Regions from separate parts of the Kosakonia radicincitans DSM 16656 genome, predicted to be linked through region 2. Evidence: predicted binding sites of a transcription regulator. Region 2 holds the regulator's gene; each other region holds the start of a gene.
The links. Region 2 encodes PurR, which represses purine synthesis genes. Its sites were predicted from a motif close to CANGCAAACGTTTGCNTG; they were not measured.
Positions count from the first base shown of each region.

Region 1: a site for PurR is predicted at 3,201-3,218, ahead of purH (bifunctional phosphoribosylaminoimidazolecarboxamide formyltransferase/IMP cyclohydrolase). Genes of this name have one in related genera too.
Region 3: a site for PurR is predicted at 3,671-3,688, ahead of serA (phosphoglycerate dehydrogenase). Genes of this name have one in related genera too.

Region 1 covers NZ_CP018016.1:5,490,056-5,497,510, reverse strand. The annotation lists gene Y71_RS26390 (DUF1481 domain-containing protein) at 1-97, shown strand, start outside; gene purD (phosphoribosylamine--glycine ligase) at 185-1,477, opposite strand; gene purH (bifunctional phosphoribosylaminoimidazolecarboxamide formyltransferase/IMP cyclohydrolase) at 1,493-3,082, opposite strand; rRNA gene Y71_RS26375 (16S ribosomal RNA) at 3,657-5,196, shown strand; tRNA gene Y71_RS26370 (tRNA-Glu) at 5,281-5,356, shown strand; rRNA gene Y71_RS26365 (23S ribosomal RNA) at 5,550-7,455, shown strand, end outside.
Region 2 covers NZ_CP018016.1:3,122,107-3,129,561, forward strand. The annotation lists gene Y71_RS14920 (C40 family peptidase) at 1-625, shown strand, start outside; gene sodB (superoxide dismutase [Fe]) at 749-1,330, shown strand; gene Y71_RS14930 (MFS transporter) at 1,361-2,530, opposite strand; gene cydH (cytochrome bd-I oxidase subunit CydH) at 2,695-2,784, opposite strand; gene purR (HTH-type transcriptional repressor PurR) at 3,084-4,109, shown strand; gene punR (DNA-binding transcriptional activator PunR) at 4,129-5,040, opposite strand; gene punC (purine nucleoside transporter PunC) at 5,151-6,350, shown strand; gene cfa (cyclopropane fatty acyl phospholipid synthase) at 6,649-7,455, shown strand, end outside.
Region 3 covers NZ_CP018016.1:829,391-836,845, forward strand. The annotation lists gene mscS (small-conductance mechanosensitive channel MscS) at 1-141, shown strand, start outside; gene argO (arginine exporter ArgO) at 280-915, shown strand; gene Y71_RS04180 (oxidative stress defense protein) at 1,010-1,750, shown strand; gene argP (DNA-binding transcriptional regulator ArgP) at 1,791-2,684, opposite strand; gene rpiA (ribose-5-phosphate isomerase RpiA) at 2,849-3,508, shown strand; gene serA (phosphoglycerate dehydrogenase) at 3,776-5,008, shown strand; gene Y71_RS04205 (5-formyltetrahydrofolate cyclo-ligase) at 5,052-5,648, opposite strand; RNA gene ssrS (6S RNA) at 5,670-5,853, opposite strand; gene zapA (cell division protein ZapA) at 5,895-6,224, opposite strand; gene Y71_RS04220 (YecA/YgfB family protein) at 6,452-7,030, shown strand; gene pepP (Xaa-Pro aminopeptidase) at 7,055-7,455, shown strand, end outside.

The DNA.
Region 1 (7,455 bases), 2.4 Mb from region 2:
AAGTGTGGCATGGCTGGAAGCGCCGGAAGGGGCGCAGTTGCTGTTGGTCGCGAATAGCGATTTTTGTCGCTGGCAGCCGACAGAGAAGAGTTTCTGAAGGTTTAAGTAGGCCGGGTAAGCATAGCGCCACCTGGGGAACGGCCCGATGGCGGCTACGCCTTATCGGGCCTGGGGCAAAATAACGTTATTCGCCCTGTTCGCGAGCGATCGCGCGGTAGCCGATATCACGGCGGCTGAAGCTGCCATTCCAGTGAATATTGGTCATCAACTGATAGGCGCGTTGCTGTGCTTCGGCAACGGTGTTACCCAACGCAGTAACACAGAGTACGCGGCCGCCGTTGGTCAGCACCTGGTCGTCGCTGGAGAGTTTAGTGCCCGCGTGGAATACTTTACCGTCCGGCACTTCTTCCAGCGGCAGGCCGTGGATCACATCGTCCTTGCTGTAATCGCCCGGATAACCACCGGCAGCCATTACCACACCCAGAGACGCGCGTTCATCCCACTCAGAGGTTTTCTCGTCCAGCTTGCCTTCGCAGGCGGCCAGGCACAGCTCAACCAGGTCTGACTGCATGCGCAGCATGATCGGTTGCGTTTCCGGATCGCCAAAGCGGCAGTTGAACTCAATCACTTTCGGATTGCCCTGTTTGTCGATCATCAGACCGGCATACAGGAAACCGGTATAAACATTGCCTTCCGCCGCCATACCGCGCACGGTCGGCCATATAATGCGTTCCATCGTTCGTTGATGCACTTCATCGGTGACGACTGGCGCAGGCGAGTAGGCACCCATACCGCCGGTGTTCGGCCCGGTATCACCATCACCCACGCGTTTGTGGTCCTGGCTGGTGGCCATCGGCAGAACATGTTCGCCATCGACTATTACGATAAAGCTGGCTTCTTCGCCGTCGAGGAACTCTTCAATAACGATACGGTGGCCTGCGTCGCCAAAAGCATTACCCGCCAGCATATCGTTCACCGCCGCTTCGGCTTCTTCCAGCGTCATGGCGACAATCACGCCTTTGCCCGCTGCCAGACCGTCCGCTTTAATGACGATTGGCGCGCCTTTCTCACGCAGATACGCCAGCGCCGGTTCAATCTCGGTGAAGTTCTGGTATTCCGCCGTCGGGATCTTGTGGCGCGCCAGGAAGTCTTTGGTGAAGGCTTTCGAGCCCTCGAGTTGCGCGGCGCCCTGCGTTGGGCCAAAAATTTTCAGACCAGCGGCGCGAAAGGCGTCTACTACGCCAATGACCAGCGGCGCTTCCGGGCCAACAATGGTCAGATCGATTTTCTCGTTCTGCGCAAAGCTGACCAGCGCCGGAATATCGGTGACGCCAATTGCTACGTTTTGCAGCGCCGGTTCCAGCGCGGTACCGGCATTGCCCGGTGCAACAAAAACGGTATCGACCAGCGGCGATTGCGCCGCTTTCCAGGCCAGCGCGTGTTCGCGCCCGCCGTTACCAATCACTAATACTTTCATTGTCTGCTCCGTGGATTAATGGCGGAAGTGACGCATATCGGTAAAGATCATAGCGATGCCGTGTTCATCGGCAGCAGCAATCACTTCGTCATCGCGGATGGAACCACCCGGTTGGATCACGCAGGTCACGCCAACAGCTGCAGCGGCATCAATACCATCGCGGAACGGGAAGAATGCGTCAGACGCCATCGCAGAACCTTTCACTTCCAGCCCTTCGTCACCAGCTTTGATCCCGGCGATCTTCGCCGAGTAGACGCGGCTCATCTGGCCAGCGCCAATGCCGATGGTCATATTCTCTTTCGCATAAACGATAGCGTTGGATTTCACGAATTTCGCTACTTTCCAGCAGAACAGCGCATCACGCAGCTCTTGCTCCGTCGGTTGGCGCTTGCTGACAACACGCAGTTCGTTGTTGCTGACCATGCCCAGATCGCGATCCTGAACCAGCAACCCGCCATTGACGCGTTTAAAGTCGAGCCCCGGCACGCGTTGCGACCACTCGCCGCAGACCAGTACGCGGACATTCTGTTTGGCTGCCGTGATTTTCAGCGCTTCCTCTGTAGCAGATGGCGCGATGATCACTTCCACAAACTGGCGGGAGATGATCGCCTGCGCGGTGGCGGCATCCAGCTCGCGGTTAAAAGCGATAATGCCGCCGAATGCGGAGGTCGGATCGGTTTTGTAGGCGCGATCGTAAGCCGCAAGAATGGAGTCGCTCACAGCCACGCCGCAAGGGTTTGCATGCTTAACGATAACGCAGGCAGGCTCGCTGAACTCTTTCACACATTCCAGCGCTGCATCAGTATCGGCGATGTTGTTATAAGAAAGCGCTTTACCCTGCAACTGCTGGGCGGTAGCCACAGAAGCCTCTTTCACTTCTTCTTCTATATAGAAGGCGGCCTGCTGGTGGCTGTTCTCACCGTAGCGCATATCCTGCTTCTTGATGAAGTTCAGGTTCAGGGTGCGCGGGAAGCGGCCTGATGGCTCTTTACTTTCGCCGTGATAGGCCGGGACCAGGCTACCGAAGTAGTTGGCGATCATGCTGTCGTAAGCGGCAGTGTGTTCAAAAGCTTTAATGGCCAGATCGAAACGGGTTTCGAGCGTCAGCGATCCTTCGTGCGCATCCATCTCATTAATGATGGCGCTGTAGTCGCTGCTTTTTACTACGATGGCAACATCTTTATGGTTCTTCGCCGCAGAGCGCACCATCGTCGGGCCGCCGATATCGATGTTTTCTACTGCATCTTCCAGCGAGCAACCTTCGCGGGCGACGGTCTGGGCAAACGGATAAAGGTTAACAACCACCATATCGATCGGCGCGATCGCGTGCTCTGCCATGATCGCGTCATCCTGGCCGCGACGACCGAGGATCCCGCCGTGGACTTTCGGGTGCAGGGTTTTTACGCGTCCATCCATCATTTCCGGGAAACCGGTGTAGTCGGAGACTTCAGTCACCGGCAGACCTTTATCTGCCAGCAGACGTGCGGTTCCGCCAGTAGAGAGCAGTTCTACGCCACGCTGAGAGAGCGCCTGTGCGAATTCGACAATACCGGCCTTGTCAGAAACACTGAGCAGTGCGCGGCGGACTGGACGACGTTGTTGCATGGTAAATCCCCTGGATTTGACTTGAACAGAGAGTATTAGATGAATTTGGGGATCCTTAACGATCCCAAAACTTAGCTAACGCCCCATGTGAGGCTCACGATTTTTGCGCGGGCATTGTAACGAAAACGTTTGCGTAGCGCTCGCGAATTTTTAGCCTTTTGCCGGATTGTGGATAAGTCTGTGTGTAAATGGGTATAAAGCCGTGTTTTGCTGTGGAATGCAGCAGTCAGTCATTTTTATGTCATTTTTCTATTGCGGGGGGCGGAGAACTCCCTATAATGCGCCTCCATCGACACGGCAGATGTGAATCACTTCACACAAATAGCCGGGTCGGTTGAAGAGAAAAATCCTGAAATTCAGGGTTGACTCTGAAAGAGGAAAGCGTAATATACGCCACCTCGCGACGAAGCGCTGAAAGCCGCGTCGCAACTGCTCTTTAACAATTTATCAGACAATCTGTGTGGGCACTCAGGTGACATGGATTCTTGATGTCTCCGGACAAAAAATGAATACCAAGTCTCACGGGTGAACACGTAATTCATTACGAAGTTTAATTCGATGAGCATCAAACTTTAAATTGAAGAGTTTGATCATGGCTCAGATTGAACGCTGGCGGCAGGCCTAACACATGCAAGTCGAACGGTAGCACAGAGAGCTTGCTCTCGGGTGACGAGTGGCGGACGGGTGAGTAATGTCTGGGAAACTGCCTGATGGAGGGGGATAACTACTGGAAACGGTAGCTAATACCGCATAACGTCGCAAGACCAAAGAGGGGGACCTTCGGGCCTCTTGCCATCAGATGTGCCCAGATGGGATTAGCTAGTAGGCGGGGTAATGGCCCACCTAGGCGACGATCCCTAGCTGGTCTGAGAGGATGACCAGCCACACTGGAACTGAGACACGGTCCAGACTCCTACGGGAGGCAGCAGTGGGGAATATTGCACAATGGGCGCAAGCCTGATGCAGCCATGCCGCGTGTGTGAAGAAGGCCTTCGGGTTGTAAAGCACTTTCAGCGGGGAGGAAGGCGGTACGGTTAATAACCGTGCCGATTGACGTTACCCGCAGAAGAAGCACCGGCTAACTCCGTGCCAGCAGCCGCGGTAATACGGAGGGTGCAAGCGTTAATCGGAATTACTGGGCGTAAAGCGCACGCAGGCGGTCTGTCAAGTCGGATGTGAAATCCCCGGGCTCAACCTGGGAACTGCATTCGAAACTGGCAGGCTGGAGTCTCGTAGAGGGAGGTAGAATTCCAGGTGTAGCGGTGAAATGCGTAGAGATCTGGAGGAATACCGGTGGCGAAGGCGGCCTCCTGGACGAAGACTGACGCTCAGGTGCGAAAGCGTGGGGAGCAAACAGGATTAGATACCCTGGTAGTCCACGCCGTAAACGATGTCGATTTGGAGGTTGTGCCCTTGAGGCGTGGCTTCCGGAGCTAACGCGTTAAATCGACCGCCTGGGGAGTACGGCCGCAAGGTTAAAACTCAAATGAATTGACGGGGGCCCGCACAAGCGGTGGAGCATGTGGTTTAATTCGATGCAACGCGAAGAACCTTACCTGGTCTTGACATCCACAGAACCTGGCAGAGATGCCGGGGTGCCTTCGGGAACTGTGAGACAGGTGCTGCATGGCTGTCGTCAGCTCGTGTTGTGAAATGTTGGGTTAAGTCCCGCAACGAGCGCAACCCTTATCCTTTGTTGCCAGCGGTTAGGCCGGGAACTCAAAGGAGACTGCCAGTGATAAACTGGAGGAAGGTGGGGATGACGTCAAGTCATCATGGCCCTTACGACCAGGGCTACACACGTGCTACAATGGCGCATACAAAGAGAAGCGACCTCGCGAGAGCAAGCGGACCTCATAAAGTGCGTCGTAGTCCGGATTGGAGTCTGCAACTCGACTCCATGAAGTCGGAATCGCTAGTAATCGTGAATCAGAATGTCACGGTGAATACGTTCCCGGGCCTTGTACACACCGCCCGTCACACCATGGGAGTGGGTTGCAAAAGAAGTAGGTAGCTTAACCTTCGGGAGGGCGCTTACCACTTTGTGATTCATGACTGGGGTGAAGTCGTAACAAGGTAACCGTAGGGGAACCTGCGGTTGGATCACCTCCTTACCTTAAAGAACCATCTCCTGAAGTGCTCACACAGATTGTCTGATGAAAAGTAAAAAGCAAGGCGTCTTGCGAAGCAGACTATGTGTCCCCTTCGTCTAGAGGCCCAGGACACCGCCCTTTCACGGCGGTAACAGGGGTTCGAATCCCCTAGGGGACGCCACTTGCTGGTTTGTGAGTGAAAGTCACCTGCCGATGTATCTCAAAACTGACTCACGAGTCATGTTTGAGATATATGCTCTTTAAAAATCTGGATCAAGCTGAAAATTGAAACACTGAACAATGCGAATTGTTCGTGAGTCTCTCAAATTTTTGCAATGCGATGATGAATCGGAAGAAACATCTTCGGGTTGTGAGGTTAAGCGACTAAGCGTACACGGTGGATGCCCTGGCAGTCAGAGGCGATGAAGGACGTGCTAATCTGCGAAAAGCGCCGGCGAGGTGATATGAACCCTTGACCCGGCGATGTCCGAATGGGGAAACCCGGTGCACTACGGTGCATCATCACAGCATGAATCCATAGTGCTGTGAAGCGAACCGGGGGAACTGAAACATCTAAGTACCCCGAGGAAAAGAAATCAACCGAGATTCCCCCAGTAGCGGCGAGCGAACGGGGAGGAGCCCAGAGCCTGAATCAGCTTGTGTGTTAGTGGAAGCGTCTGGAAAGTCGCGCGATACAGGGTGACAGCCCCGTACACGAAAACGCACAGGCTGTGAGCTCGATGAGTAGGGCGGGACACGTGGTATCCTGTCTGAATATGGGGGGACCATCCTCCAAGGCTAAATACTCCTGACTGACCGATAGTGAACCAGTACCGTGAGGGAAAGGCGAAAAGAACCCCGGCGAGGGGAGTGAAAAAGAACCTGAAACCGTGTACGTACAAGCAGTGGGAGCACCCTTCGGGGTGTGACTGCGTACCTTTTGTATAATGGGTCAGCGACTTATATTCTGTAGCAAGGTTAACCGTATAGGGGAGCCGAAGGGAAACCGAGTCTTAACTGGGCGTTAAGTTGCAGGGTATAGACCCGAAACCCGGTGATCTAGCCATGGGCAGGTTGAAGGTTGGGTAACACTAACTGGAGGACCGAACCGACTAATGTTGAAAAATTAGCGGATGACCTGTGGCTGGGGGTGAAAGGCCAATCAAACCGGGAGATAGCTGGTTCTCCCCGAAAGCTATTTAGGTAGCGCCTCGTGAATTCATCTCCGGGGGTAGAGCACTGTTTCGGCTAGGGGGCCATCCCGGCTTACCAACCCGATGCAAACTACGAATACCGGAGAATGTTATCACGGGAGACACACGGCGGGTGCTAACGTCCGTCGTGAAGAGGGAAACAACCCAGACCGCCAGCTAAGGTCCCAAAGTCATGGTTAAGTGGGAAACGATGTGGGAAGGCCCAGACAGCCAGGATGTTGGCTTAGAAGCAGCCATCATTTAAAGAAAGCGTAATAGCTCACTGGTCGAGTCGGCCTGCGCGGAAGATGTAACGGGGCTAAACCATGCACCGAAGCTGCGGCAGCGACGCTTATGCGTTGTTGGGTAGGGGAGCGTTCTGTAAGCCGTTGAAGGTGGCCTGTGAGGGTTGCTGGAGGTATCAGAAGTGCGAATGCTGACATAAGTAACGATAAAGCGGGTGAAAAGCCCGCTCGCCGGAAGACCAAGGGTTCCTGTCCAACGTTAATCGGGGCAGGGTGAGTCGACCCCTAAGGCGAGGCCGAAAGGCGTAGTCGATGGGAAACAGGTTAATATTCCTGTACTTGGTGTTACTGCGAAGGGGGGACGGAGAAGGCTATGTTGGCCGGGCGACGGTTGTCCCGGTTTAAGCGTGAAGGTGTGTGCTCCAGGCAAATCCGGAGTGCTTTAACACTGAGGCGTGATGACGAGGCACCACGGTGCTGAAGCAACAAATGCCCTGCTTCCAGGAAAAGCCTCTAAGCTCCAGGTAACACGAAATCGTACCCCAAACCGACACAGGTGGTCAGGTAGAGAATACCAAGGCGCTTGAGAGAACTCGGGTGAAGGAACTAGGCAAAATGGTGCCGTAACTTCGGGAGAAGGCACGCTGATGCGTAGGTGAAGCGACCTGCTCGTGGAGCTGAAATCAGTCGAAGATACCAGCTGGCTGCAACTGTTTATTAAAAACACAGCACTGTGCAAACACGAAAGTGGACGTATACGGTGTGACGCCTGCCCGGTGCCGGAAGGTTAATTGATGGGGTTATCCGTAAGGAGAAGCTCTTGATCGAAGCCCCGGTAAACG
Region 2 (7,455 bases):
TAAAAAAACAGCGGAACACAAGAAGTCACCGGCTAAGAAAAAAGTTTCCACCAGCAGCAAAGCCAGTCAGATTACCTCGCGTCGTAACAAAACCAGCCAGTTAAAAACTACAGAAGTCGCCTGGACGGAAAAATGCAGTACGCCGCGCAAAGGCCGCAAGCCTCATTGTGTCAAAGTCAAAAAAACCACGACCATTGCTGAGGCACATAAAGTACGTATCCAGAAAGCCCAGAAAACGGCGATGTCGAAACTAATGAACCAGATTGGTAAACCTTACCGCTGGGGTGGCACCTCGCCGAGTACCGGTTTTGATTGTAGTGGTCTGGTCTATTACGCCTATAAGGATTTGGTGAAATTCCGCATTCCGCGCACCGCCAACGAAATGTATCACCTGCGTGATGCGTCGCCGGTGAATGTGGCGGAACTGGAAAGCGGCGATCTGGTATTCTTCCGCACGCAGGGTCGCGGTACCGCCGATCACGTTGGTGTGTACGTTGGTAACGGCAAGTTTATCCAGTCTCCGCGCAGCGGCCAGGATATTCAGGTCACTTCCCTGAGCGAAGACTACTGGCAGCGCCATTACGTCGGCGCTCGCCGCGTCGTTACGCCGAAAACCATTCGTTGATCCCATCGCCTGTCGTCATTGCGACAGGCGATGTTCTCTTTTTCCCGTCCCCGCGATTTGTTACTCTAAGCCTCACACTCAATAGGGTTATTGGGTGTATTAAAATAATGAAGGAGAGTAGCAATGTCGTTCGAATTACCTGCATTACCGTATGCAAAAGACGCCCTGATGCCGCATATCTCAGCCGAAACGCTGGAGTATCACTATGGTAAGCACCATCAGACTTATGTCACTAACCTCAACAACCTGATCAAAGGCACCGCCTTCGAAGGCAAAACGCTGGAAGAGATCGTTAAGCACAGCGAAGGTGGCGTGTTCAATAACGCCGCTCAGGTCTGGAACCACACCTTTTACTGGAATTGCCTCGCGCCGCACGCTGGTGGTGAGCCGACTGGCGAACTGGCCGCTGCGATTGCTAAAGCCTTTGGCGGCTTTGCGGAGTTCAAAGCGCAGTTTACCGATGCCGCAGTGAAGAACTTTGGTTCAGGCTGGACATGGCTGGTGAAAAAAGCGGATGGCGGGTTGGCGATTGTCTCAACGTCCAATGCGGGAACCCCGCTGACGACGGATGCGACACCGTTGCTGACTGTCGATGTCTGGGAACATGCTTATTACATTGACTACCGCAACGCCCGTCCGAACTACCTTGAACACTTCTGGGCGCTGGTCAACTGGGCCTTCGTGGCGAAGAATTTCGCCGCATAAAACAAAGGAGGGGCATTGCCCCTCCTCTTTTTACTCGACTGCCGCACAGGCTCGTTCCGGCCGGGAGCGCCCGGAAAACAGCACCACCATCAGCCCAAGCCCCGCAATAATCGCCCCCATCACCGGGACAAAATCATATCCCAGGCCGCCGGAGATCACCGCGCCGCCCGCAGCCGCACCGAGTGCGTTACCGAGGTTAAAGGCACCAATGTTCACTGAAGAAGAGAGTCCTGGCGCTTCATGTGCGACGCGCATTACACGCATTTGCAGCGGCGGAACCACAGCAAAGGTCGCTGCGCCCCAGACCACCATGCTGATAGCCGCGCCTACTTCGCTGCGGGCCAGGAACGGAATAGCCAGCATGATGGCAATCAGCAGGATAAGAAAACCTTTCAGCGTACCGGTTACCGAACGATCCGCCAGTTTGCCGCCAAGGTAGTTGCCAATCGAGAAACCGACGCCAATCAGCACCAACATCCCGGTAACAAACACCGGCGTAGCATCAGTAATGGTGCGCAGCACCGGCGAAATATAGGTATAAAGCGTGAACATCGCGCCCGCGCCGAGCACCGTCGTCAGCAGTGCCGACAGCACCTGTGGACGAACCAGCACGGACAACTCTTTGCGTACATCCGGACGTTCGCCCGTTCCGCCGCCAGGCAGTGAAAAGTAGAGGCTCAGCATGGCAACCAGACCCAGCACGGCGGTCGCCATAAACGACATGCGCCAGCCGATGGTTTCACCCAGCCAGGTTGCAGCAGGCACACCGCCAATATTGGCGATAGTCAGCCCCATAAACATGGTGGCGACGGCGCTGGCTTGTTTCTCTTTTGCCACCACGCTTGCGGCAACAACCGATCCCAGACCAAAGAAGGCGCCGTGGTTGAGGCTGGTAACGATGCGCGCCAGCATTAAGGTGGTGTAGTCCGGCGCGATTGCCGACAGCACATTACCCAGCGTAAAGATCGCCATCAGGAAGATCAGCGCGTTACGTCTGCCACGGTGCGACAGCAGCAGCGTCATCAGCGGCGCCCCCACCATCACGCCAATCGCATAAGCGCTAATCAACATCCCCGCCGCCGGAATGGAAACATCGACGCCACGGGCAATAACGGGCAGCAATCCCATCGGGGAGAACTCCGTTGTACCTATCCCAAAGGCGCCAATCGCCAGGGCAAGCAGAGGGAAATTTACTTTCATCGTTTGACTCCGAAAAAGCCGTGTCGGTTGGAGACACTGTCGCAGAAGTCAAAAGTATGACAGCAATCACAAAAAACAGAAGTTAGCAGAATGACAAAAGATTATTGCAGAAGTGATAACAATGGCGGGGAAAGCCGAGGGAGAAGGCTCTCCCTCGTGCCAGATCAATGCAGCGCGGCGGTCAGCCCACCGAAAACAATCAGGCTCAGAACAATGACGGTAGTGACCAAAGAATACTTCAGATCGGTGCTCATCAATTTTTCTCCATTTTCATTTCCCCACAAAAAGTGAGTTTGCGCATTTTTGCACAAATAATCATAAAAATCTTGCAGGAATTAGGAGGAGATATGTTTTAGCGCTTCCCCTTTTGCTCAAGATAAGACAAAATTCGACGCTAAATTTATTAGCGTACCGGCCATTGACTCCCCTCCTGACGTTTAGTGTCTTTTTCCCGGCGTACCGCACTCACTTTGCTGGGGTTCAGGGTGATGGAAGGCAAACGTTTACCTTAAGTATTATCAGGAGCTTATGATATGGTCTGGAGTGATTTCTGATGGCAACGATTAAAGACGTCGCGAAACGAGCAAACGTTTCCACTACAACCGTATCACATGTAATTAACAAAACGCGCTTCGTCGCTGAAGAGACTCGCAATGCCGTATGGGCGGCGATTAAAGAGTTACATTACTCCCCCAGCGCTGTGGCACGTAGCCTGAAGGTCAATCACACCAAATCGATCGGTTTACTGGCCACAAGCAGCGAAGCCGCCTATTTTGCCGAGATCATCGAAGCCGTAGAGAAAAAATGCTTCCAGAAAGGCTACACCTTGATCCTCGGCAACGCCTGGAACAGCCTTGAGAAACAGCGCGCCTACCTGTCGATGATGGCGCAAAAACGTGTCGATGGCCTGCTGGTGATGTGCTCCGAATACCCGGAGTCGCTGCTGAGCATGCTGGAAGAGTACCGTAATATCCCAATGGTGGTGATGGACTGGGGCGAGGCGAAAGCCGATTTTACCGATTCGGTCATTGATAATGCTTTTGAAGGCGGCTATATGGCTGGCCGCTATCTGATTGAGCGCGGACATCGCGATATCGGCGTCATTCCAGGCCCGCTGGAGCGCAACACCGGCGCAGGCCGCCTCGCCGGTTTTATGAAAGCGATGGAAGAGGCGATCATTACCGTACCGGAAAACTGGATCGTGCAGGGCGACTTTGAACCGGAATCGGGTTACCGGGCGATGCAGCAAATCCTCAACCAGTCCCACCGCCCTACTGCCGTGTTCTGCGGCGGCGATATTATGGCGATGGGTGCGCTCTGCGCGGCGGATGAGATGGGGCTGCGCGTTCCCCAGGATATTTCGCTGATCGGCTATGACAATGTGCGTAATTCCCGCTACTTTACGCCCGCACTGACCACCATCCATCAGCCGAAAGATTCGCTGGGCGAAACGGCGTTTACCATGTTGCTCGATCGTATCGTCAACAAGCGCGAAGAGTCGCAGTCCATTGAAGTCCATCCGCGTCTGATCGAGCGTCGTTCGGTGGCGGATGGTCCGTTCCGCGACTACCGCCGTTAATCACGCCCTGCGGGGGCCGCTACTCCGGCTCCCGCAACCATTCGCTGTTCAGCGTCTCACTGTCCCCCAGATACTCCAGCAGCCAGTTCAACGCCGGTGATGCGTCATTTTGTTGCCATGTCAGGCAGCAGGCCGCATCCGGAAACGGGTTCTCCAGTTCCAGCGCCACCCAGTCGCCGCTGTCCAGCCGCGGACGCGCGAAATGCGCGGGCACCATCCCCACACACAGCCCGGCAGAAAGGCAGGCTTCTGAAGCGGACCAGTCCGGCACGATTACCCGCTTCTGGTTATCCAGCAGCCAGGTAATACGTTTTGGCAACGAGCGCGACGTATCTTCCTGGATCAACGAAGGCCAGTTGCGCAACGTTTCATCGCTTAGCGGGCCGGGCATTGATGCCAGCGGATGGCGGCTGGAGACCACGCATTTCCAGCTCAGCATGCCCATATCACGAAACGCGTACCGTCCACCGACCGGGATCGCCTGGGTCGCGCCAATCGCCACCTCAACGCGGCCATCTGCCAGCGCATCCCAGACACCGTTGAACACCTCCTGGTAAACCTGTAACTCGACATCGTTAAAATGTCGGTAGAAATCGACGATCAGTTGCCGTGTTCGTGCCGGTTTCACAATGTTATCCACGGCAATCGCCAGTTGGCCGCGCCAGCCGTTGGCGATCTGTTGGCACTGCTGGCGGGTGATCTGCATTTTTTTGATAACAGATCGCCCCTCTTTTAAAAACCAGCTTCCGGCGGGCGTTAACTCCACATCCCGATGACGGCGTTCAAATAACGGAACTGCCAGCCACTCTTCGAGTTGGCGCACCGTATAGCTCACCGCTGAAGGTACGCGGTGCAGCTCCTGGGCGGCACCGCTGAAACTGCCGTTGCGCGCAACAGCATCAACCACTTCGAGTGAATATTCTGACCACATAATCTGCCTGCAAAAATTTTGAAACCACTGCGCAAATATTAGCGTTTCACAAGCAGGAAAGCACTCCTTACACTCGACAGCCCTGAAGAAGCAACAAGATGAGAACTCAAATGCAACCTGGAAAAGGATTTTTAGTCTGGCTCGCGGGATTAAGCGTGCTGGGCTTTTTAGCCACCGATATGTACCTGCCCGCGTTTAGCGCGATACAACAAGATTTGCAAACCTCCCCGGCCATCGTCAGCGCCACGCTGAGTTTGTTTCTGGCAGGCTTTGCTGTCGCACAACTGGTATGGGGCCCCTTGTCGGATCGCTATGGCCGCAGACCTATTTTGTTGAGCGGGCTGACTATTTTCGCACTTGGCTGTCTGGGAACATTGTGGGTACGGGACGCCAGCCTGTTACTTGCGCTGCGTTTCGTACAGGCAATCGGCGTTTGCGCCGCTACGGTTAGCTGGCAGGCGCTGGTCACTGACCACTATCCGGCACACCGCGTTAACCGTATCTTCGCGACCATTATGCCGCTGGTGGGCCTGACGCCTGCGCTGGCCCCCCTGCTGGGTGCCTGGATGCTGGCGCACTTCTCCTGGCAGGCGATTTTTGCCACTCTGCTGGCAATAACTCTGGTGCTGATGGTGCCTGCCTGGCGGTTGAAAGCGCCCGCCCAGCCTGCTGCGCTGCATGAACAGCCGCTGACCTTTTACGATCTGCTGCGCAATAAAGCATATCGCGGCAATGTCATCATCTACGCTGCCTGCTCGGCCAGTTTTTTTGCCTGGCTGACCGGTTCGCCGTTCATTTTGCACGAAATGGGTTATGGTCCGTCAGTAATTGGTCTGAGTTACGTACCGCAGACCATTGCCTTCCTGATTGGCGGTTATGGTTGCCGCGCTGCCTTGCAAAAATGGCAGGGTTCGCGCCTGCTTCCGTGGCTGCTGAGCGCCTTTGGATTAAGCGTGATTGCCACCTGGATTGTGGGTTTGCTGCCGCAGACATCACTGACCGCACTGCTGATCCCGTTCTGTTTTATGGCAATGGCCAACGGCGCCATCTATCCTGTTGTGGTAGCACAGGCGTTACGCCCGTTTCCCCAGGCGACTGGCCGCGCAGCCGCGCTGCAAAATACGTTGCAACTCGGGTTGTGTTTCCTGGCAAGCCTGGTGGTATCAGGGCTGATTGCCACACCGCTGTTTACCACCACCACTGTAATGGTGGCGATGGTGCTGCTGGCCGCGTTTGGCTATCGCCAGCAACACCAGCGTAATACTGAAACGGTAAAAGATGAGGCTGTCCCCTCCTCTTCGCACGGATGATTATGTTAGCGACTATCAATAGTTAAGTGATTAGTTTGCTAACAGCTTTAAGTTGAATCACCTGATATTGAGGCCTATACTAATTTTCGGTTTTTAATAAATACGATAAATATTATGTAGTAACGGGCACCGGATTGTGCCCGCCATTCCAGGGACGGCCTTTCGGCAAGGGTCATCTCCCTTCCTCTGTTCTACGTCGGATATCAGCCTCACGGCGAAAACCGTGAGATTTCTCACAAGCCCGAAAAAGCGACTACGCTGTTTGAAGGTTCAGATCACTACGAGTGATGGAGAAGTTATGAGTTCATCGTGTATAGAAGAAGTTGGCGTACGGGATGATAATTGGTTCCGTATAGCAAACGAGTTACTGAGCCGCGCAGGTATCCGCGTTAACGGTCCCGCTGCTTCAGATATCCAGGTGAAAAACCCGGATTTTTTTAAACGCGTTTTACAGGAAGGTTCGCTCGGGCTAGGTGAAAGTTATATGGACGGTTGGTGGGAATGCGATCGTCTGGATATCTTCTTCACCAAAGTGCTGCGTGCCGGACTGGAAAAACAGCTTCCGCACCATTTCAAAGACACACTCCGCATTGCCGGAGCAAGATTATTTAATCTGCAAAGTAAAAAACGGGCCTGGATTGTCGGTAAAGAGCATTACGACCTTGGTAATGATCTGTTTACCCGCATGCTGGATCCGCAGATGCAATACTCTTGCGCCTACTGGAAAGACGCAGAAAATCTCGACGACGCACAACGGGCGAAATTAAAGCTTATTGGTGAAAAACTGAAGCTGAAACCCGGTATGCGCGTGCTGGATATCGGCTGCGGATGGGGCGGGCTGGCACAATTTATGGCACAGAATTACGGCGTCAGCGTGGTCGGCGTAACAATCTCGGCGGAACAGCAAAAAATGGCGCAACAGCGTTGTGAAGGGCTGGATGTCGATATTCGCCTGCAGGATTATCGCGATCTGAATGAGCAGTTTGACCGCATTGTCTCCGTCGGGATGTTTGAACACGTGGGGCCGAAAAATTACGCGACCTATTTCAGCGTGGTGGATCGCAACCTTAAACCGGACGGAATTTTCCTGCTGCACACTATCGGT
Region 3 (7,455 bases), 2.3 Mb from region 2:
AGTAAGAGTAGCGATCTGCAAGCCGTTTACTGGGATGTGCTGGAGCTGATCAAACGTCGCTTTGACGAGAATGGCATCAGCTTCCCGTTCCCGCAGATGGACGTAAACCTCAAACGTTCTCATGAGCAGACAGAGCAGTAAGATATGGGGCCGGCGGCGCCGGCCTTCTTTTTGCTCATCAACATTAGCATTGCTACTTAACGATTAAAATTATCAATTTCCGCTAATGATGTTCCCGCGCTATAGTCTGCTTCCGAAACAATCTGACGGAATTACGACGTGTTATCTTATTACTTTCAAGGCCTTATGCTTGGGGCCGCGTTGATCCTGCCGCTTGGGCCGCAAAACGCTTTTGTGATGAACCAGGGGATCCGCAGGCAGTATCACATCATGACTGCCTTTTTATGCACGATGAGCGATGTGGTGCTGATCTGCGCTGGCGTGTTTGGCGGCAGCGCGCTGTTGATGCAATCCCCGTGGCTGCTGGCGCTGGTGACCTGGGGCGGTGTGGCGTTTCTGCTATGGTACGGTTTTGGCGCACTGAAAACGGCACTGAGTAGTCATCTCGAACTGGCAAGCGCCGAAGCATTACGCCAGGGGCGCTGGCGTATCATTGCGACCATGCTGGCGGTTACCTGGCTCAACCCGCATGTCTATCTCGACACTTTCGTGGTGCTGGGTAGTCTCGGCGGACAGCTGGATGCGGAGCCAAAGCGCTGGTTCGCGCTGGGAACGGTGAGCGCTTCTTTCCTGTGGTTCTTCAGCCTTGCGTTACTCGCTGCCTGGCTTGCTCCGCGTTTGCGCACGGCGAAAGCGCAGCGGCTAATCAATGCTGTGGTTGGGTTGGTGATGTGGTTTATTGCCTTCCAGCTTGCGCATGAAGGTATTCATCATGTACAGGGATTATTCAGTTAGGGTAAGTCCGATGGACAATTCACGCTGAGCCGCTAAGCTTGCTGCCAAGGCGTCTGCGTATTCGGACGTATTAACGCAACATGGAGGAGCAACTGTGAAATTTAAAGTGATGGCCCTGGCGGCGGCAGTCGGTTTCAGCGCAATGGCGGTACAGGCAAACGAATTGCCTGACGGTCCGCATATCGTCACCTCAGGCACGGCTAGCGTGGATGCGACTCCGGATATCGCCACGCTGGCGATTGAAGTGAACGTCGCTGCAAAAGACGCCGCATCAGCGAAAAAACAGGCCGATGACCGCGTTGCGCAATACCTGAGTTTTCTTGAGCAAAATGGTATTGCCAGGAAAGACATTAATTCCGCAAACTTACGCACCCAGCCAGATTACGATTACCAGAACGGCAAAAGCATCCTGAAAGGTTATCGCGCTGTGCGTACGGTTGAAGTGACATTGCGCGAGCTGGATAAGCTTAACTCACTGCTGGATGGCGCGCTGAAAGCGGGTCTGAACGAGATTCGCTCCGTGTCGCTGGGCGTTGCGCAAGCGGACTCTTTCAAAGATAAAGCGCGCAAAGCAGCGATCGATGATGCGACCCATCAGGCGCAGCAGCTGGCAGCCGGTTTCAATGCCAAACTCGGCCCGGTTTACAGCATTCGCTACCATGTTTCTAATTATCAGCCAAGCCCAATGGTCCGGATGATGAAAGCGGATGCCGCGCCGGTTTCCACCCAGGAAACCTACGAGCAGCCGACGATTCAGTTTGACGATCAGGTTGATGTGGTGTTCCAGCTTGAGCCTGCTCAAGCTGAGCAGCCGGCAGCCACCGCGGCGAAGTAAAGTTGTTCATCCTCTCCCCGGTCGGGGAGAGGTTAGCTGTTCAATCCTGCCTTAATACCCGATGTCCATACTCCAGCAGCGCATCCGTCACGTTGCGCATCATCCGGCTTTCCGGCGCAAAACGGTGCCAGTAGAGCATACGGCGCTGTAACAGGCCTGGCGTCAGATCGATCAAATCACCGCTCTTTAACTCTTTCTCGATTTGCAGGTGCGGGATCATACAGCAGGTCGTGCCCTGGCGCGCCAGTTGCACAAACGCTTCCGATGAATTCACGATATGACAGGGCACGCTACCCGGCGGTAAATCGAAATATTGCTGCAAAAATGCCTGATGCATATCATCCAGATGGTCGAACGCCACCGCCGGGGCTTTCAGCAGCGCTGAGCGGGTTACGCCATTAGGAAAATAGCGTTCGGCGAATTCTCTGGAACCGACAAACAGGTAATCCAGCGCGCCAAGTTGATCGACAAGGCAGCTCGGCAGCGCCTGCGGCTGAATACTGACCGCACCAACCACTTCGCCGCGACGCAGTCGCTCCTGGGTGCGGGTTTCATCCTCAACCTGCAAGTTCAGCCGGATAGGCGAATCCACCAGTACCGGCGCCAGCGCAGGCAGCAGCCAGGTTGCCAGGCTGTCGGCATTGACCGCCAGCGACAACAGCAACGGCGTCGAGCCTGTTTGCTCATCGCCCAGCCACTCTTCTTCCAGCAGCTCGACCTGACGCAACAGCGCCAGCAGTTTCTGCCCTTGTTCGGTGGGACGCGGCGGAACAGTACGTACCAGCAATGGCTGGCCGAACATGTTTTCGAGCTGTTTTATGCGCTGCGACACGGCGGACTGAGTAATACACAGTTTTTGCGCGGCGCGCTCAAACCCACGCTCACGAATGACCGCATCAAGCGCCTGTAAGGTTCTGTAGTCCGGACGTTTCATTGCTCGGCCAATCTCCTGAAAAATGATTACTCAGCACTATGACATAAATTTTTATTAGAATCAGACGAAATTGGACGTCGCGTAATGTGACACTGGTCACAGGGACATTTAGGCGAAGGGTGGTCTATAATGCGCCTGAAATTTCACACCACAGGCGAACGACCATGACGCAGGATGAACTCAAAAAGGCAGTGGGCTGGGCGGCACTCAAGTATGTTGAGCCCGGAACTATTGTCGGCGTAGGCACTGGCTCCACTGCGACGCACTTTATTGATGCGCTCGGCACGATGAAAGGCCAGATCGAAGGCGCGGTTTCCAGTTCGGATGCCTCCACCGCGAAACTGAAAAGTCTTGGCATTACCGTGTTCGATCTCAACGAAGTGGATAAACTGGGTATCTACGTTGATGGCGCGGACGAAATCAACGGCCAGATGCAGATGATCAAAGGCGGCGGCGCAGCGCTGACGCGTGAGAAAATTATCGCCTCGGTAGCGGATAAATTTATCTGTATCGCTGATGCATCCAAGCAGGTTGATATCCTGGGGAAATTCCCGCTGCCGGTGGAGGTTATCCCGATGGCTCGCAGCGCCGTTGCGCGTCAACTGGTGAAGCTGGGCGGTCGCCCGGAATATCGTCAGAACGTTGTCACCGATAATGGCAACGTGATCCTCGACGTTTATGGGCTGGAGATCATCGATCCGATTGCACTGGAAAACAGCATCAATAGCATCCCGGGCGTAGTCACTGTAGGGTTATTCGCCAATCGTGGCGCGGATGTGGCGCTGATCGGCACCGCCGATGGTGTGAAAACCATCATAAAATGATCTGACGGGGAGGCGTTCGCCTCCCTGTAAAAAAACACGATCGGCAAATTTGGTGATATCTGTCACATTTATCCGCTGATTATGCACTACCTGCCACTACTCCACGCTTTAACAGCATTTTTATCTGCCATTCCTCGCTGTATGACATTTCTTCAGAGTGCGCACGCAAACGTTCATATTGCTGCAATAGTTTTTTTTGATATGTTGACTGAAGAAAATTGCATTTCGCACAACATCACAGTCAAGACAAAAAACAGGGTCGGGTAAATGGCAAAGGTATCACTGGAGAAAGACAAGATTAAATTTCTGCTCGTCGAAGGGGTGCATCAGAAAGCACTGGATAGCCTCCGTGCGGCGGGTTATACCAACATTGAATTCCACAAAGGTGCGCTGGACACCGAGCAGCTTAAAGAGTCCATCCGTGATGCCCACTTTATCGGCCTGCGATCCCGTACTCAACTGACTGAAGATGTTATCGCGGCGGCGGAAAAATTAGTCGCTGTGGGCTGTTTCTGTATTGGTACTAACCAGGTGAATCTGGACGCGGCTGCAAAACGTGGTATCCCGGTGTTCAATGCACCGTTCTCCAACACCCGTTCCGTGGCGGAACTGGTTATTGGCGAACTGTTGCTGCTGATGCGTGGTATTCCTGAAGCGAACGCGAAAGCGCACCGTGGTGTCTGGAACAAACTGGCGGTCGGTTCTTACGAAGCGCGCGGTAAAAAGCTCGGTATTATCGGTTATGGTCATATCGGTACGCAGTTGGGTATTCTGGCGGAATCGCTGGGGATGCACGTTTTCTTCTACGATATTGAAAGCAAACTGCCGCTGGGCAACGCCACGCAGGTACAGCATCTTTCTGATCTGCTGAACATGAGCGATGTGGTGAGCCTGCATGTGCCGGAAACCCCGTCAACCAAAGATATGATTGGCGTTGAGGAGCTGAAATTGATGAAGCCTGGCGCGCTGCTGATCAACGCTTCTCGCGGCACGGTGGTCGATATTCCGGCGCTATGTGATGCGCTGAAAAGCAAACATCTGGCCGGTGCGGCAATTGACGTCTTCCCGACGGAACCTGCCACCAACAGCGATCCGTTTGATTCCCCGCTGTGTGAGTTTGACAACGTGCTGTTGACGCCGCACATCGGCGGTTCAACGCAAGAAGCGCAGGAAAATATCGGTCTTGAAGTAGCAGGTAAACTGATTAAATATTCTGACAACGGTTCTACGTTGTCGGCTGTTAACTTCCCGGAAGTTTCTTTGCCGATGCACGGCGGCCGTCGCCTGCTGCACATCCACGAAAACCGTCCTGGCGTGCTGACTGCACTCAACCAAATCTTTGCCAGCCAGAATATCAACATCGCGGCGCAGTACCTGCAAACAACGCCGTACATGGGTTATGTCGTGGTTGATATCGAAGCGGAAGAAGATGTTGCGCAAAAAGCGTTGCAGAGCATGAAAGCGATTCCCGGCACGATTCGCGCCCGTCTGCTGTTCTGATAAGTATTGTGTTTTCCTCTCCCACAAGGGAGGGGGAAACCTGTTACCACTCCCACACTTTTGATGGTGTGACTACCGCAGGTAGCGGAATATCCCACTCTTCCACAGGCAGGGCCTGAACGCCCTGACAGTCATGCGCGTAGCCCACGGGCTGTAAGTTGTAAGCGCGCCAGTTTTGCAGGGTGCGATCGTAAAAACCGCCGCCCATACCTAAACGCTGGCCTTGTTCGTCGAACGCCACCAGCGGCGTAACCAACACATCCAACTGATTAAGCGGCAGGACATCGCGCACGTCCAGTTTCGGCTCCTGAATCTTCAGGCGATTAATCACCAGTTCGCTGTGCGGGTGGTAATGCAGAAAGAGCAGATTGCCCGGGCTAAACGGGTGCAGCACCGGCAGGTAAACCCGTTTTCCGCTGCGCCAGAGTTGTTCAATCAACGGCTGGGTATCCAGTTCACCATCGAAAGAGAGAAACAACGCCACGGTATGCGCCATCACGACGGGCGGATATGCCATCATGCGCGCGGCGGCCTGCTGGGCAAAATGCGCCTGCTGCTCGCTGCTTAGCGCACGTCGACGCTGGCGGATAAGTTTGCGGATTTCTTGTCGCGAAGAGGGAAAATCAGGAAGTTGTGTCATGGTTTTGGGTAGAAAAAGAAGGGAATCTCCGAGATGCCGCCGCAGGCTGTAACCCTTGAACCCTTGGTTCAAGGTGAATGCGTCGTCATGATTTTAAGGCTTCTCGGACGGACCGAGCATGCTCACCAACCATGGATCGCCACATTCTTGTGGTATGAAATATCGGCTCAGGGGACTGGCCCGCTTGCAAACATCTCAGAGAAATTTTGTCTTCACGATCACTCTACCACAGTTGATCCTGAAGTGTTATTCAAACTTAGGCCCCGGCCTGTCTGTTATGCGACCCTGATCAAGCAATGCCTGTTCGATGGTCTGCTGTAACATTCGGATACGCTGTTCCATGTTGGCTGCGTATTCGCGGGTTTTTGCCTTTTCCTGAGTTAGCTCGTAGCTGATGTTCAGCGCGGCGATAAACACCAACTGCTCAGTATTTGTGACTCTAGTGCGAACTTTCAGATCTTGCAACCGCTGATTCAGATCCTCCGCAGCCTGGTTAAGAGCGTCCCTCTGTTCAGGCGGGCAGTTCACTCGCAGTGAACGACCAAAAATTTGGATATCGACGGGTTGTGCAGACATGCCACCTTCCTGCTGTTTGACTGCGCTCTGCCTTCGCATCCGAGTCCTGGGCTGCGAAGGGGCGACACTATAAGCTAGCCTGGTGAGCACTTTCAAGTTTTTTGCGTCTATACCTTAATGACTCATGTCACATGCAATGGCATGTAACGTGAAGTATCACGGGTATATCACCAGGGGCCAAAGTGGTAGCATATCATGAATATTCCCCCCAACGACGACGAATGCGTATGTCTATACAGAACGAAATACCTGGTTACAACGATGTAGGCCAGTTGCTTAACCAACAGGGCGTGGGGCTGCTTCCTGCCGAAATGCATGGGCTTATCGCGGGGATGATCTGCGGTGGCAACAATGACAGCTCCTGGCAGCCGTTGCTGCATGATTTAACTAATGACGGGCTGGCTTTTGGTCATGAGCTGGCACAGGCACTGCGGGCAATGCACGCGGCGACCAGCGATTCACTGGAAGACGACGGCTTTTTGTTCCAGCTCTATTTGCCGGAGGGCGATGATGTTAGCGTTTTCGACAGAGCCGATGCACTGGCTGGCTGGGTAAACCATTTCCTGCTCGGGTTAGGCGTCTCGCAACCGAAGCTCGACAAAGTGACTGGCGAAACCGGCGAAGCGATTGACGATTTGCGTAACATCGCACAACTGGGTTATGACGAAGAAGAAGATCAGGAAGAGCTGGAAATGTCGCTTGAAGAGATCATCGAATACGTCCGCGTTGCTGCGTTGCTGTGCCACGATACGTTCACGCACCCGCAGCCGACCGCGCCGGAAGTGCGTAAGCCGACGTTACATTAATTCGTCTTGTAGGAAGGAGGTGTCATGACACAGCTTGAGTTTCTCCGTCGTCGCCAGACATTGCTGGCGCAGATGGTTCCGGGTAGCGCGGCATTGATCTTTGCCGCGCCGGAAGCGACCCGCAGCGCAGACAGTGAATACCCGTATCGTCAGAACAGCGATTTCTGGTACTTCACCGGTTTTCACGAACCCGAAGCGGTGCTGGTGCTGATAAAGAGCGATGACACCCACAACCATAGCGTGCTGTTCAACCGTGTGCGTGATAAAACCGCCGAGATCTGGTTTGGCCGCCGCCTTGGTCAGGAAGCCGCGCCGGCAAAGCTGGGCGTCGACCGTGCGCTGGCGTTCCCGGAGATCAACACCCACCTTTATCAGTTGCTCAATGGCCTCGACGCGGTTTATCACGCGCAGGGTGAGTATGAGTA